3 regions of the Halomonas sp. 7T genome follow, and region 2 is predicted to be linked to each of the others. Evidence: predicted binding sites of a transcription regulator. Region 2 holds the regulator's gene; each other region holds the start of a gene.
The links. Region 2 encodes sigma-54, which starts transcription at its own class of promoters, with help from an activator protein. Its sites were predicted from a motif close to TGGCACNNNNNTTGCTNT; they were not measured.

Region 1: a site for sigma-54 is predicted at 2,056-2,073, ahead of LOS15_RS03320 (HAD-IIB family hydrolase). Genes of this name have one in related genera too.
Region 3: a site for sigma-54 is predicted at 2,583-2,600, ahead of amt (ammonium transporter). Genes of this name have one in related genera too.

The regions. Positions count from the first base shown of each region.
Region 1 covers NZ_CP087112.1:726,165-730,392, forward strand. Annotated here, with positions in the region: gene LOS15_RS03310 (hypothetical protein) at 1-566, opposite strand, end outside; gene LOS15_RS03315 (OmpA family protein) at 669-1,736, shown strand; gene LOS15_RS03320 (HAD-IIB family hydrolase) at 2,138-3,082, shown strand; gene LOS15_RS03325 (glycosyl transferase) at 3,102-4,228, shown strand, end outside.
Region 2 covers NZ_CP087112.1:880,457-884,684, reverse strand. Annotated here, with positions in the region: gene LOS15_RS04010 (KdsC family phosphatase) at 1-22, shown strand, start outside; gene lptC (LPS export ABC transporter periplasmic protein LptC) at 22-594, shown strand; gene lptA (lipopolysaccharide transport periplasmic protein LptA) at 603-1,094, shown strand; gene lptB (LPS export ABC transporter ATP-binding protein) at 1,124-1,873, shown strand; gene LOS15_RS03990 (RNA polymerase factor sigma-54) at 1,979-3,394, shown strand; gene hpf (ribosome hibernation-promoting factor, HPF/YfiA family) at 3,482-3,790, shown strand; gene ptsN (PTS IIA-like nitrogen regulatory protein PtsN) at 3,795-4,228, shown strand, end outside.
Region 3 covers NZ_CP087112.1:1,271,048-1,275,275, reverse strand. Annotated here, with positions in the region: gene LOS15_RS05845 (peptide chain release factor 3) at 1-627, opposite strand, end outside; gene LOS15_RS05840 (putative motility protein) at 832-1,041, opposite strand; gene LOS15_RS05835 (NAD(P)/FAD-dependent oxidoreductase) at 1,163-2,404, opposite strand; gene amt (ammonium transporter) at 2,739-4,228, shown strand, end outside.

The DNA.
Region 1 (4,228 bases), 150 kb from region 2:
TGGGTCCAGCTGCCGCTAGTGGTGTCTGCTAAAACGCCGGCGGGAATAAGCCCTAAGGCAGGTTCGCTCCACTGGTTAAACGGGATAGTCGCCACGGCGACCCCTGCCGTTAATGCGGTGAAGGCGCCAACGGGCGGGCGAATAAACCCGCGATCACGGTGCTCGACGACTTCCACATCAATTTGGATGGTGGCGCCACCTGCTCGGGGCTGAGTGGTTACGCTGCCCCCGCGGGAAACTAGTTCGCTGGTCAGCAGTGTGCGAAAGCCACGCTCGAATTCGCCGCCGCTGTAGGCGCTGAGATAGGCGTGCTCTTTAGCGGGAATGTGTAAATCCCTAAAGCGCACGCGCTCGCTACGCAGAATGCCGCTGGCTTCATGCCGGGCAAGCACTTCCCAGTGGTGGGCTGCCTGCATGCGTTGCTGCTCTGTGTAGGGGTAGGTGGTGGCCACCGGCGCCTGTGAGGTATTGGCATAAAAACAACCGCTGAGCATTAGGCCGGCAAGCCCTACGCTAACAGGGCGTAAAAAACGCAGGTTAGAGGATGAAATAAAACGATTACGCACCTGATAGTTCCTTCTCGCTACAAAACGGCTTTTGGTAGACTAGTCTGCCACGCTTAGTCTATATCGGCCATGAGGTTAAAAACTTAATGAGTAATTGCCCGAATGCTTGAAGATCACCGCGCTGGGCCACGTCATGATTCGCTGCTCACTGCCTATTCAGATGATGATAGCAATAGCGGTTGGATGATTAGCTACATCGATATAATGACGTTACTAGTAGCGCTCTTCGTGATTATTATTGCCGGGGCTGGGGTCACTAGCCCAACGTGGAAACCGCAAGAAGAAGCGCCAGAACCACGTTATGATGCTCTGCCCATGCTGGACATACCGTTGCCTATCGAACTTGCCGGTGTGCGTCCTCCGCGTGAAGGCTTTTATGTAGCGCCCACTCAACCCGGCGAGCTGAGCCAGATGGCCATCAGTGCTGCGTTAGGCGTGGCTGGATTGCCGGAACGCCGTCCATTAGTGGGGGTGCCGCCCTTATTGGCGCGTGTGATCGCGGAACCTGCGCAGCCTGAAGCGCCTACGATTGAAACGGTAATTGAAGCGGTACTTGATACGGTACTTGAAACGGCGCCTGAGACAGTACCTGAGACGGTATTGCCGCGCCCGCTGTTAGCGACGAGCGAGCAGGCAGTGTCGCCATTTGCCGATTATATGGTGCTGCTGACCGATCGTCCGCCGGTGAATGTACAAGAGGCAGACGAGATCGTTAGCCATGCGCTGGCGCTGGATGAAGCGCTAGTCGAACGGGTAGAAACGTCGCCTTACCTTCCTAACCTGGAAGGCGTTGAAGTGTCGCGCGTTGCCGAAGGTATTAGCCTGCGTGTACAGGATCGGTTGCTGTTTCCATCCGCGGCGGCGGAGCTTTCAGAAGGCGGCACTTCGCTTGTCAGCAGCCTGCTGGAGACAATACAGCGTTACGATGGTGAGGTGTGGGTAGAAGGGCACTCGGATAGCCAGACGATTAATACCCCTGAGTTTTCATCTAACTGGGCGCTTTCCAGTGCACGTGCCATTGCCATCGTAGAGGCGCTTGAAGCGGCTGGCGTAGAACCACAGCGTTTACGCGCGGTAGGGCTTGCGGCAACGCAGCCGCTAGAAGATAACAGTACCGCAGAAGGGCGTTCACGCAATCGCCGCGTCGAGGTGGTTATTCACGTTGAGTAGCGTTTAGCTGAGTCAAAAAAAAGCCCGCCGGGGGAGGCGGGCATTAAAGGGCTTGGCTCACTGCAGCTCACTGGCATCAGGTGAGGGGGTGTACAGAAGTGCCAGTGAGTACAATGTCAGTATAGCTATTTGAGATGCTTTGCCAAGGGTTTGTGCAAATATTTTCGTCTTTTTTAAATTTTTGTAGCAGCCGCTTGGCGCTTCACGGAATCGTTTTTTGCACCTTATTGGTGCTAGCTAGATGCCTTTTATTGGTGCGCCCGCATATTTAGCCTCTTTTTTATTCCTATCTACCTGTTTTTGAACGCTTGTATTTGTTTGGCATATAACCTGCTTTATTTGTTTATCGACGCGTTAGCGCTGATGTACTGAACGCTTTTACGATAGCAAAAGGTGATGTTATGTCTAAACAGGCCAACGCTCCTTCAACACCGGTGGCATTGCCGCAACACGTAGCCCCGTGTGCTACAGACCCAGTACTGCCGCCGCGCCTGGTAGTAACAGACCTTGATGGCTCACTGCTGGATCACCATACCTACGACTTTTCCCCTGCGGCCCCTTGGCTAGCACGCCTTAAACAGCTAGGCGTGCCGGTGATACCTGTGTCCAGCAAAACCCGCGCTGAACTGATCCCCCTTCGTGAATTACTTGGCCTAACGGCAACCCCGTTTGTTGCTGAAAATGGCGCCGTGATTGGTTTGCCGCCTGGCTGGTGCCATGCCCGTTTAGACCGACCAGGCAGTGCCTGCGATGGGGTGGTCGTTAAACACACGGGGGTAGATGTGGGGTTTATTGGCGCTCGGCTAAAAATATGGCGAGAACGACTTGGCCTTCGATTCACCCGTATGAGTGAGCTGAATACTCAGCAAATCATGCAGCTAACCGGGCTGGACGAGGCGCGGGCCAGGGCGGCTCAGCGGCGGGAGGGGAGTGAGCCGCTGATTTGGCAGGATGATGAGAAAGCGATTGAGGCGTTTCGTCGTGCGCTAGCGGGCGATGGCCTTGAGCTGACCCAAGGGGGGCGTTTTTGGCATGTGATGGGGCGCGCCTCCGATAAAGGCAGTGCCGTGGCGTGGTTAATTAAACGCTTCAGCGCGCTTAGGGGTAGCGCGCCGATTGCGCTGGGGCTGGGCGATGGCCCGAACGATATCACCATGCTAGAGGCGGTGGATCAGGCCGTGGTGATTAGAGGGTGCCATGGCTTAGAGGTATCGCCGCAAAGTGATGCCTTATACCGCACCGAGGCAACCGGGCCAACCGGCTGGGCCGAGGGGGTGGCCCACTGGTGGGGGCGAGATAACCGCCAATTAGCGGCGGCACCCCGTCTACCGTCTGCTACAGCCTAATGCAAAAAAGGATCAGCGAATGAGTGACTTTCATCAAAATGGCGTGATTACCGATTTTCATAACCTAACGCGCCGCCCGGTAGAGGTGTTGGAACAGGAGCTGAGCCAGTTTGCCAAGCGGCGCCCCATGGGGTTGATCTTGCCCTCGTTGTTTTCAGAGTTAGAGGGGCCAGCGCTTTCTGCTATTGTCGATGAATTAGTTAACGTGCCCTATCTCAACGAAGTGGTGATTGGCTTAGATCGCGCCGACCGCGACCAGTTTTTATATGCCCGGGAGTTTTTTGCACGCCTGCCTCAACATACCCGCATTTTGTGGAACGATGGCCCACGGTTAAGGGCGCTAGATGCCGAGCTGGAGAGCCATGGGTTAGGCGCGTTGGAGCCGGGCAAGGGGCGTAATGTCTGGTATTGCGCAGGCTATATTCTATCCTCAGGGCGCTCATCGGTGGTGGGGTTGCATGACTGCGATATTCTCACCTACGACCGCAGCCTGTTGGCACGCCTTATGTATCCCGTTGCACATCCACGGTTCAACTATAGTTTTTGTAAAGGTTATTACCCGCGCATTGCCGAGGGGAAGCTAAACGGGCGAGTCTCAAGACTGATGGTGACGCCACTCATACGTGCCCTGAAGACAGTGTGCGGGCCGCTGCCTTATCTCGATTACTTGGATAGTTTTCGTTACCCGCTGTCTGGCGAATTCGCGATGCGCAGTGAAGTACTGGAGGGCATACGCATACCGGCAGACTGGGGCCTAGAAATTGGCGTGCTTTCCGAGTTACAGCGCAATTATGCGCCAAGGCAGCTGTGCCAGGTCGATATCGCCGATGCCTATGACCATAAACACCAGCCGGTGAGCGAAGACGACCCTAATGGCGGCCTTAACCGCATGAGCTTGGATATCGCCAAGGCGCTGTATCGCAAGCTTGCCACCCACGGAGTGAGCTTTAGCAGCGAGGATTTCCGCACGCTCAAAGCCACCTATTACCGCTATGCCTTAGACCTTATCGAAGCCTATGATCACGATGCCACCATGAACGGGTTGAGCCTGGACCGGCACTGTGAAGAGCAGGCGGTTGAGCTGTTTGCCAGCAACCTGTTAGAAGCAGGTAACCTGTTTCTAGAAAACCCACGGGAGCGGCCGTT
Region 2 (4,228 bases):
CTATTTGCACAGGCATTCGTAATGGCGCTACGGGTTAAAAAGCGCGTCTGGCTGACCGGGATGGTGGTAGCTCTGGGTACCCTGCTGGTGTGGATAGACCCCCGCGGCCCACAAGACATCACACCAGACCCTGAGGCTCAAGCCGAAGAGCCGGGGCATGTGCTAGAAAACGCTGAAATCACCCTATTTGGCGAAACCGGGGCGATTCAACAATCGCTGATAACGCCCTATCTAGTTCACACGCCCCAGCAAGCCATAACGCAAGCCACCTCGCCCAGAGCGACAATATTTGATAGTGAACAGAGGGAATGGCTAGCCACCGCCAACGCTGGCACGCTCAATACGGACACACACGCACTCACGTTAACGGGTTCGGCAAGGCTGCTGGCACCCGATGAAGGCTGGCAGCTGGATACAGAGTCATTACACTATAACGGCATGACTCGCCATGCATGGAGCGAGGCACCGGTACTGCTTCAGCAGCCACCGCAGCAAATCAGTGCCTTACGTATGGATATGTGGCTTGACACGAGCCAGGTTCGATTAACTGATAATGTGCGGGGCACCCATCCGCCCGCCACTCAAGCGCCTTAGGAGTCGCTATGAACGCTTTAATCCGCATCGCGCTTTTAGCCTTAGCGGTGCCGCTCTCGGCGGCTGCCCAAACAACACAAGCCCCTGTTGAAGTTGAAGCTGACCGTTTAGATCTTGACCAGCGCGCAGGTACGGCGGTCTATAGCGGCAATGTCAACATCCGCCAGGGCGAAATGCAGCTTCGCGGAGAACGCGTCGAGATTCAGCGTAATGATGCTGGCGAGCTCGCTCGAGCTACCGCGACAGGCGAGCGCGCTTACCTGCGTAATCAGCTTGAAGATGAAGAGACACCCATGGAAGGCTGGGCACGCCGCATTATCTATCATGTCGCTGAACGCCGGGTTGAGCTCATCGATCAAGCAGAGCTCACTCAGCGAGGCGACCGTTTCCAAGGGGGACGCCTAGAGTACTTCATCGACCGAGAAGTCGTTCAGGCGCGCTCTGATGTTGATGGAAGCGAGTCTCAGCGCATACGCATGACCCTACAGCCCTCGCAATAGGGAGTTCATTTGTGACAACCCCCAGCTCCATGGCAACCAGCGACGCTGCTCCGGTAAAAACGCTCTACGCGCATCATTTGGCGAAAAGCTACAAGCGCCGCCGCGTAGTTAAGGATATTAACTTAGAAATTACCCAAGGCAGCGTTGTAGGACTGCTAGGCCCAAACGGTGCGGGTAAAACCACGTCGTTTTACATGATCGTCGGTCTGGTAAAGTCCGATGCTGGCAACGTGGGTATCGATGATTTAGACCTCACTCGTGCGCCCATGCATGAAAGGGCCATTGCAGGCATTGGCTATTTACCCCAGGAAGCCTCTATTTTTCGTAAGCTTTCCGTTGCCGATAACATCATGGCGATCCTTGAAACTCGAAAGGAGCTCGATCGCGATACGCGAGAACAGCGCCTAGAGTCGTTGCTTGAGGATTTTCATATTACTCATATCCGCGACAATTTAGGCATGAGCCTATCCGGTGGCGAACGTCGGCGCGTTGAAATTGCCCGATCACTGGCCACAGAGCCTGCATTTATTCTGCTAGATGAGCCGTTCGCAGGGGTAGACCCTATTTCCGTTGGTGATATCAAAACGATTATACGTGCGCTCAAACAGCGCCATATCGGTGTACTCATCACCGACCATAACGTTCGGGATACGCTTGATATCTGCGATATTGCCTATATCGTCGGCGATGGCCAAATCATTGCCAGCGGCGACCCGCAATCCATTCTCGACAATCAGAAGGTACGCGATGTTTACCTTGGGGCTGATTTCCGCCTATAAACAAGCGTCTACCGACTAATTACTTTTCATGGCATGCTTATTGCACTTGCGCCAGAGGATAACTCGCACTAGGGTGGAGCTTTCTGATTAACGAGTGGTTCTCAGATGGTCATGAAAGCTTCTCTTCAACTGCGTATCGGCACACAGCTCACCATGACACCTCAGCTGCAGCAGGCAATTGCGCTGCTTCAGCTCTCCACACTCGATCTGCGGCAAGAAATTCAGCAAGCGCTCGATGCTAATCCCATGTTGGAACAAGAGGATGAATTTGGCGAGCAGGCAGTCACCGAAACACCAGAAACAGAATGGGCCGAAAGCATCCCCAACGAACTGTCTGTTGATAGTGACTGGTCAGATACCTACCAAGATATGGGCAGCGTAGGCGGTGCCAGCGAAGGGCCTGACTTTGAGCGTCAAGCAGCGGGCCAAAGCCTTCATGGCCACCTCCTTTGGCAGTTGGCTATGACCGACTTCTCGCCTCGAGAGCACGCCATTGCCGAAAGCTTAATCGACGCTCTAGATGCCAACGGCTACCTCACCCAGCCGCTTAACGATATCCGTGAGGGCTTGAAAGCGCAGGGCCTCGATAGCCTAAGCCAGCGTGAAGTCGAAAATACCCTGTTGCGCTTGCAGCAATTCGAACCCACGGGAGTTTTTGCACGGGATTTACGCGAGTGCCTCATGCTTCAACTCGCCACACTCCCAGAGGAAACCCCGTTTCTAGTGCCCGCTAAACGGTTGGTGCGCCAGTTTCTTGAAGCGTTAGGCAAAGACGATCTACGACTGCTTAAGCGGCGGTTGAGTCTAGACAATGAACAGCTTGATGACGTTATTCGCCTTATTCGTAGCCTTGACCCGCGTCCCGGCAGTGCCTATGGCGATAGCGACGATAGCTACATAACCCCAGACTTAGTCGTACGGCATGACAACGAAGGGTGGCACTTAGAACTTAATCCGGAAGCATTGCCAAAGCTGCGCATTCAGCCAGACTACGCCAGCCTCATCAAGCGTGCAGATAAAAGCCAAGACAACCAGTTTCTTAAAGAGCACCTGCAGGAAGCCCGCTGGCTGATTAAAAGCCTTTCCAGCCGTAATGACACGCTGCTGCGGGTGGGCCGTGAAATTATCACGCGCCAGATTGGCTTTTTAGAGCATGGCGAAGAGGCAATGAAGCCGTTAATCCTAGCGGATATCGCCGAGGCCGTGGAAATGCATGAATCCACGATTTCCAGGGTGACCACCCAAAAGTATATTCATACGCCTCGCGGCGTATTTGAACTTAAATATTTCTTCTCCAGCCAGGTGAGCGGCCAGGAAGGTGGCGATAGCCACTCCAGCACCGCCATCCGCGCACGGATTAAGAAGTTGGTTCAAGAGGAGCCGCCCGGCAAGCCGCTCTCCGACAGCCGTTTGGTAGCGCTTTTGGAAACAGGTGGTATCAGTGTTGCGCGGCGCACAGTCGCTAAATATCGAGAGTCAATGGGCATTCCCTCCTCCAGTGAACGGCGCCGTTTACGTTAGCGAACAAGGAAACACCGCTATAGGGCTTTGCAATAGCGCAAAAAGGGTTACAATCGAAGTACAGTCCCATGGATAAGGAGCACGTCAATGCAAGTAAACATCACTGGTCATCATGTAGAACTGACTGACGCCTTGCGTGACTACGTCAACGAAAAACTAGCGCGCGTTGAGCGACATTACGACAACATTACGACAGTACAAGTGACCTTATCTGTTGAAAAAGAGCGCCAACAAGCTGCCTGCACGCTGCATGCAGCAGGGGCTGACCTGCATGCCGAGGCGCTAGACAATGATATGTATGCTGCTATTGACGCTTTAGCAGACAAAATCGACCGTCAACTCGTTAAACACAAGGAAAAAGCACAAGCTCGCGCCCAAGGCGCTGGCGTGCGTTAATTCAATGACGTTGGAAACCATACTTCCCCCGGAGCGCATTCTTTACGACGTGCCCGGGGGCAGCAAAAAAAGGGTGCTGGAATTTTTCAGCACCTTTATTGCTCAAAATACCCCTAGCCTTGATAGCCAGGAAGTTTTTAGCCGTTTAATCGGTCGCGAGCGCCTGGGAAGCACGGGGATAGGCAACGGTGTTGCCATCCCCCATGCGCGAAGCCCGCACTGCACCGCGCCTATCGCTGGCTTTTTAAAACTTGCTGAACCGGTCGATTTTGATGCTATCGACGGAGATCCAGTCGATTTGGTCTTCGTTTTATTAGTACCAGAAGAGGCCGACGACACTCACCTAGCGTTGCTTGGGCAAGTTGCCACCATCATGAATGAGGCCGATACGCGCCAGCAATTGCGCAAAAGCGAAAGCCAGCGTGAGCTTCTTGAGCT
Region 3 (4,228 bases), 390 kb from region 2:
TCCCTCAATGCGCTTATCATCAGGAATACGGCTCCCCTGCCCCTGGGTATAGAGATGGATAACATCGTTATAAAGGTGATATACCCCTTTGAAATGCCGCCCCATGCCGATAGGCCAGGTCATGGGCGCGCACTGGATGTTCAACACCGTCTCCACTTCATCCATGACTTCGATTGGGTCGCGGATATCGCGATCCATTTTGTTAATAAAGGTCAGAATAGGCGTGGTACGCAGGCGACATACTTCCATAAGTTTAATGGTGCGATCCTCAACCCCTTTCGCCCCATCAATCACCATGAGCGCTGAATCAACGGCTGTCAGCGTACGGTAAGTATCTTCGGAGAAGTCTTCGTGCCCTGGCGTATCCAATAGGTTGACAATCCGTCCACCATAAGGGAACTGCATCACAGAGGTCGTCACTGAAATGCCCCGCTCCTGCTCCATTTTCATCCAGTCGGAAGTGGCATGGCGGTCATTGCGCTTGCTTTTTACCGAACCAGCCATCTGGATAGCGTTCCCAAACAGCAGCAGCTTTTCGGTGATAGTTGTTTTACCCGCGTCAGGGTGTGAAATGATAGCAAAGGTACGGCGCAGTTCAGCTTCGCGCGCTATGTTAGCGTCAGACATTAGACTCTCTGAAAGATGATGCAATTCAATCCTAGGGAGCGCGCGCAGCAGCGGCGCTTAAGTGTGCATATGGTAACGCAACTAGGCGATATCGGCATACCAGGAGACATCGCCATCGCAATGCTCAGGTAAAAATAAAGCAAAAAAAACGCCGGATAACCGGCGTTTGTATACTTGTCAGACTGATCTTCAAGCGGCAGGGGCTTACGCGAAGGTGTTGACGTTAGTGCCCAAGCTTCCTTCTTTTGCTAGATCTGGCTGAGCACTGGTGTCAGCCGATGCTAAGACTTCAGTCACTTGATCAGACTGATCTTCAAGTGCTTGTCTAAAAACCTCCATTTGGGCTTGCTCAGCGGTCTGCGCCTGGTTCATATAAAGCGCGGTGCTGACTGCACTACTTGCTGATACGTCCATACTTCACCCCACATTTCAGAAATGCATACAACCAGCGTAGCAAAACCACACTCCCCACACCAACTTTCTCATTATCTAGATTCAGCTATTTTGGTATGCAGACAGCATCAAGCAGTTCGAATTAAAAACGCTCTGCTCTAAATGGGGCCATATCGATAGCGGTTGATTTGCCTTCCATCATATCGGCCAGCAACTGCCCCGTCGCTGGCCCTAGGGTAAATCCTTGGTGGCCGTGACCAAACGCTAACCATAATCCAGGGTGGCGTGGCGCTGGGCCAATAACAGGCTTCATGTCCGGTAAGCATGGTCGTGCTCCCTTCCACGCTGCAGCATCACGACGCTCGCCAAGAGGGAAAACGGTGCGTGCCACTTTTTCGGCAGCACCCAGCTGCTGTTCATGGGCCGGTGACTCAAGGCGATCCAGCTCGGCGCCTGTTGTAAGCCTGATGCCAGCATTCATTGGCGCCAGCAAATAACCCACCTCAGCGTCCATCAACCAGTAGTGCAACTTAGCATCCGGCTGAGTTGCATAGTGCATATGGTAACCACGCTTAACAAACGTCGGGAAGTGATAGCCCAATTTCTTCAGCCACTCTCCTGCCCAAGGCCCGAGCGCTACTACTACCTCATCTGCTTCTAATTGCTCAGCAGCGGTATCGATTGTCCAACCATCTCCCTGTTGCTGGAAGCTATTAATATCGGTTTGAAGCACTCGTCCGCCTTGCTCAACAAACGAAGCAGCGTATGCAGCTACCAAACCGCCTGGATCAGCCACTGTCCATGGGTCGAGCCAGTGAATCGCTCCGATAATATCACTGCTTAAATCCGGCTCTTTTTCCGTGAGGGCCGCTCGATCCAGCACCGCAAACTGCACACCGTATAGAGAGCGTGCTTCTTCAGCCTCTTTTACTCGCTGCGCAAGCTTTGCCGGCGTGCGATAAATTTCCAGCCAGCCTTCACGGCGCACTAAATGCTCTGCACCTGCGGCTTCAATCATCGGCCCATGCGTCTCTAGGCAAAGCTGAATCAGTGAGGCCCACTCAGGAATAATCTTTTTATACAGACGCGAGGAAGAGTGGTGCCAATAACTCAGCAGAGGCGATGCCGCATTAATCATACCTGCCGGGCGATAGCGAATATCCACACGGTTATTGGGCAATACGCTGAGAATGGTCTTCATATCCCTTGGAAAAGGATAAGGTCTAACGGCTTCCCGCTGGATAATACCCGCGTTACCAAAGGAGGTTTCGCGGCCAGGCTGGCAGCGATCAACTAATGTCACCTGATGACCACGTTGCTGTAAATGCCACGCAATGCTGACACCTACCATGCCTGCCCCTAAAACCACCGTTTGACGCGCCATTCTGATGCACTCCTGCGAACGTTATTAAATAGCTTTTGCCAGTGAATGTCACAAAACCCAACTGATTGAAAAATATCACCATTTATCTGGCTTTTATACAGTTTTAAAAACTGTTTTTACTGATTTTTTTAGTTATTAATACCGTAAAAAACACAAATAAAGATGAGTTAACTAAATACGGCACGGCAATTGCTTAATCATTATGAGCACTTGCTTATAAGCACCTGCTAACGCGTCCATAAAGAGGCAAACCCAACCGCTCTGTGGCGCGGCTGTCAGTGAGCAGCACCAGAGCAGTGCTCCATGCGCACCAATATTGCACAAGGATTGCCCCATGCCTCACGCTTTTGACACCACATTAATCGATACGCTTTGGATATTATGGGCAGCAGCGTTAGTTTTCTCTATGCAGGCCGGTTTTCTCTGCCTTGAAGCGGGTACCACTAGAACCAAAAACACGATCAACGTGGCCATGAAAAACTTGGCTGACTTTGCCATTGCTGTCAGCGTTTTCTGGTTTGTGGGTTTTGGCGTTATGTTTGGCTCGTCTCATTCAGGCTGGATGGGCACCTCTTTATTTGGCTGGGAACTTGAGTCAGCCGGTAGTTGGACGCTAACCGTGTTTATTTTCCAAGCCATGTTTTGCGCCACCGCCGCCACCATTGTTGCCGGTGCTGTCGCTGAGCGGATGGCGTTTCTTGGCTACCTTTGGGCGTCATTTTGGATAGCGCTACTTATCTATCCCCTTTTCGGTCACTGGGCTTGGGGTGGTTTATTAGGAGGAGCGCCCGGATGGCTCGAAGCACTTGGCTTTATGGACTTTGCCGGTGCAACCGTCGTTCACAGCGTAGGCGGCTGGGTGGCATTAGCCGCTGTCTTGATTATCGGCCCTCGCCGTGGCAGGTTCCAACCCAACCAACCACCCGCCATGTTTCCTGCTGGCAATCTACCATTCGCCATGCTTGGCGCGCTCTTTATGATTTTAGGCTGGATTGGGTTTAATGGGGGAAGCACTCTCGCGCTCAGCAGTGACGTTCCTGGGATTATCGCCAACACCATACTCGGCGCAGTAGGCGGTATTTTATCAGCCATGCTGATGGGCTGGCGGGTACGCCGCTATGCCGATGTCATGTATGCCATTAACGGTGCTATCGCTGGGCTTGTGGCGGTTACCGCCGGCGCCAACGTTATTTCACTGTCAGCGGCATTTTTAATGGGCAGTATTAGCGGCATATTAATGGTGTTATCGAGCGAGTGGTTATTAAAACGGCATATTGATGATGCCGTAGGGGCAATACCCGCGCACTTAGTGGCGGGCATATGGGGAACCCTCGCCCTTCCCTGGTTTGCCGACCCAAACACATTAGGATTATCGCTGAGCAGAGCAGATCAATTTGGCGTTCAGCTGATAGGTGTCCTTGTATGCGGTGCTTGGAGCTTTGGCATGGCGTGGCTGCTATTTAAAACCACGCAGCGTTTATTACCCAACGTTTTACCGCTACGCGTCTCTGCTGACGCTGAAAAAATGGGCCTGAACCTCGCCGAGCACGGTGCGAAAAACGAACTCAACCAGCTGTTGGAACATATGCGTCAGCATGAGCAACAAGGCGATATGCGACAACGCATAGATGCAGACCCGTTTACTGAGGTAGGCGAAATCGCCGCCGGTTACAACCGCGTGTCAGCGGCACTAGAACGAGCGGTAGGCCACACCCAGGTGATGCTGCGCAATTTACGTGACGGCGTCATTACCTGGCAGGCGGACGGCATCTTGACCGACCTTAACCCAGGGGCTGAGGCACTCTTTGGTGTCACTGCTGACCA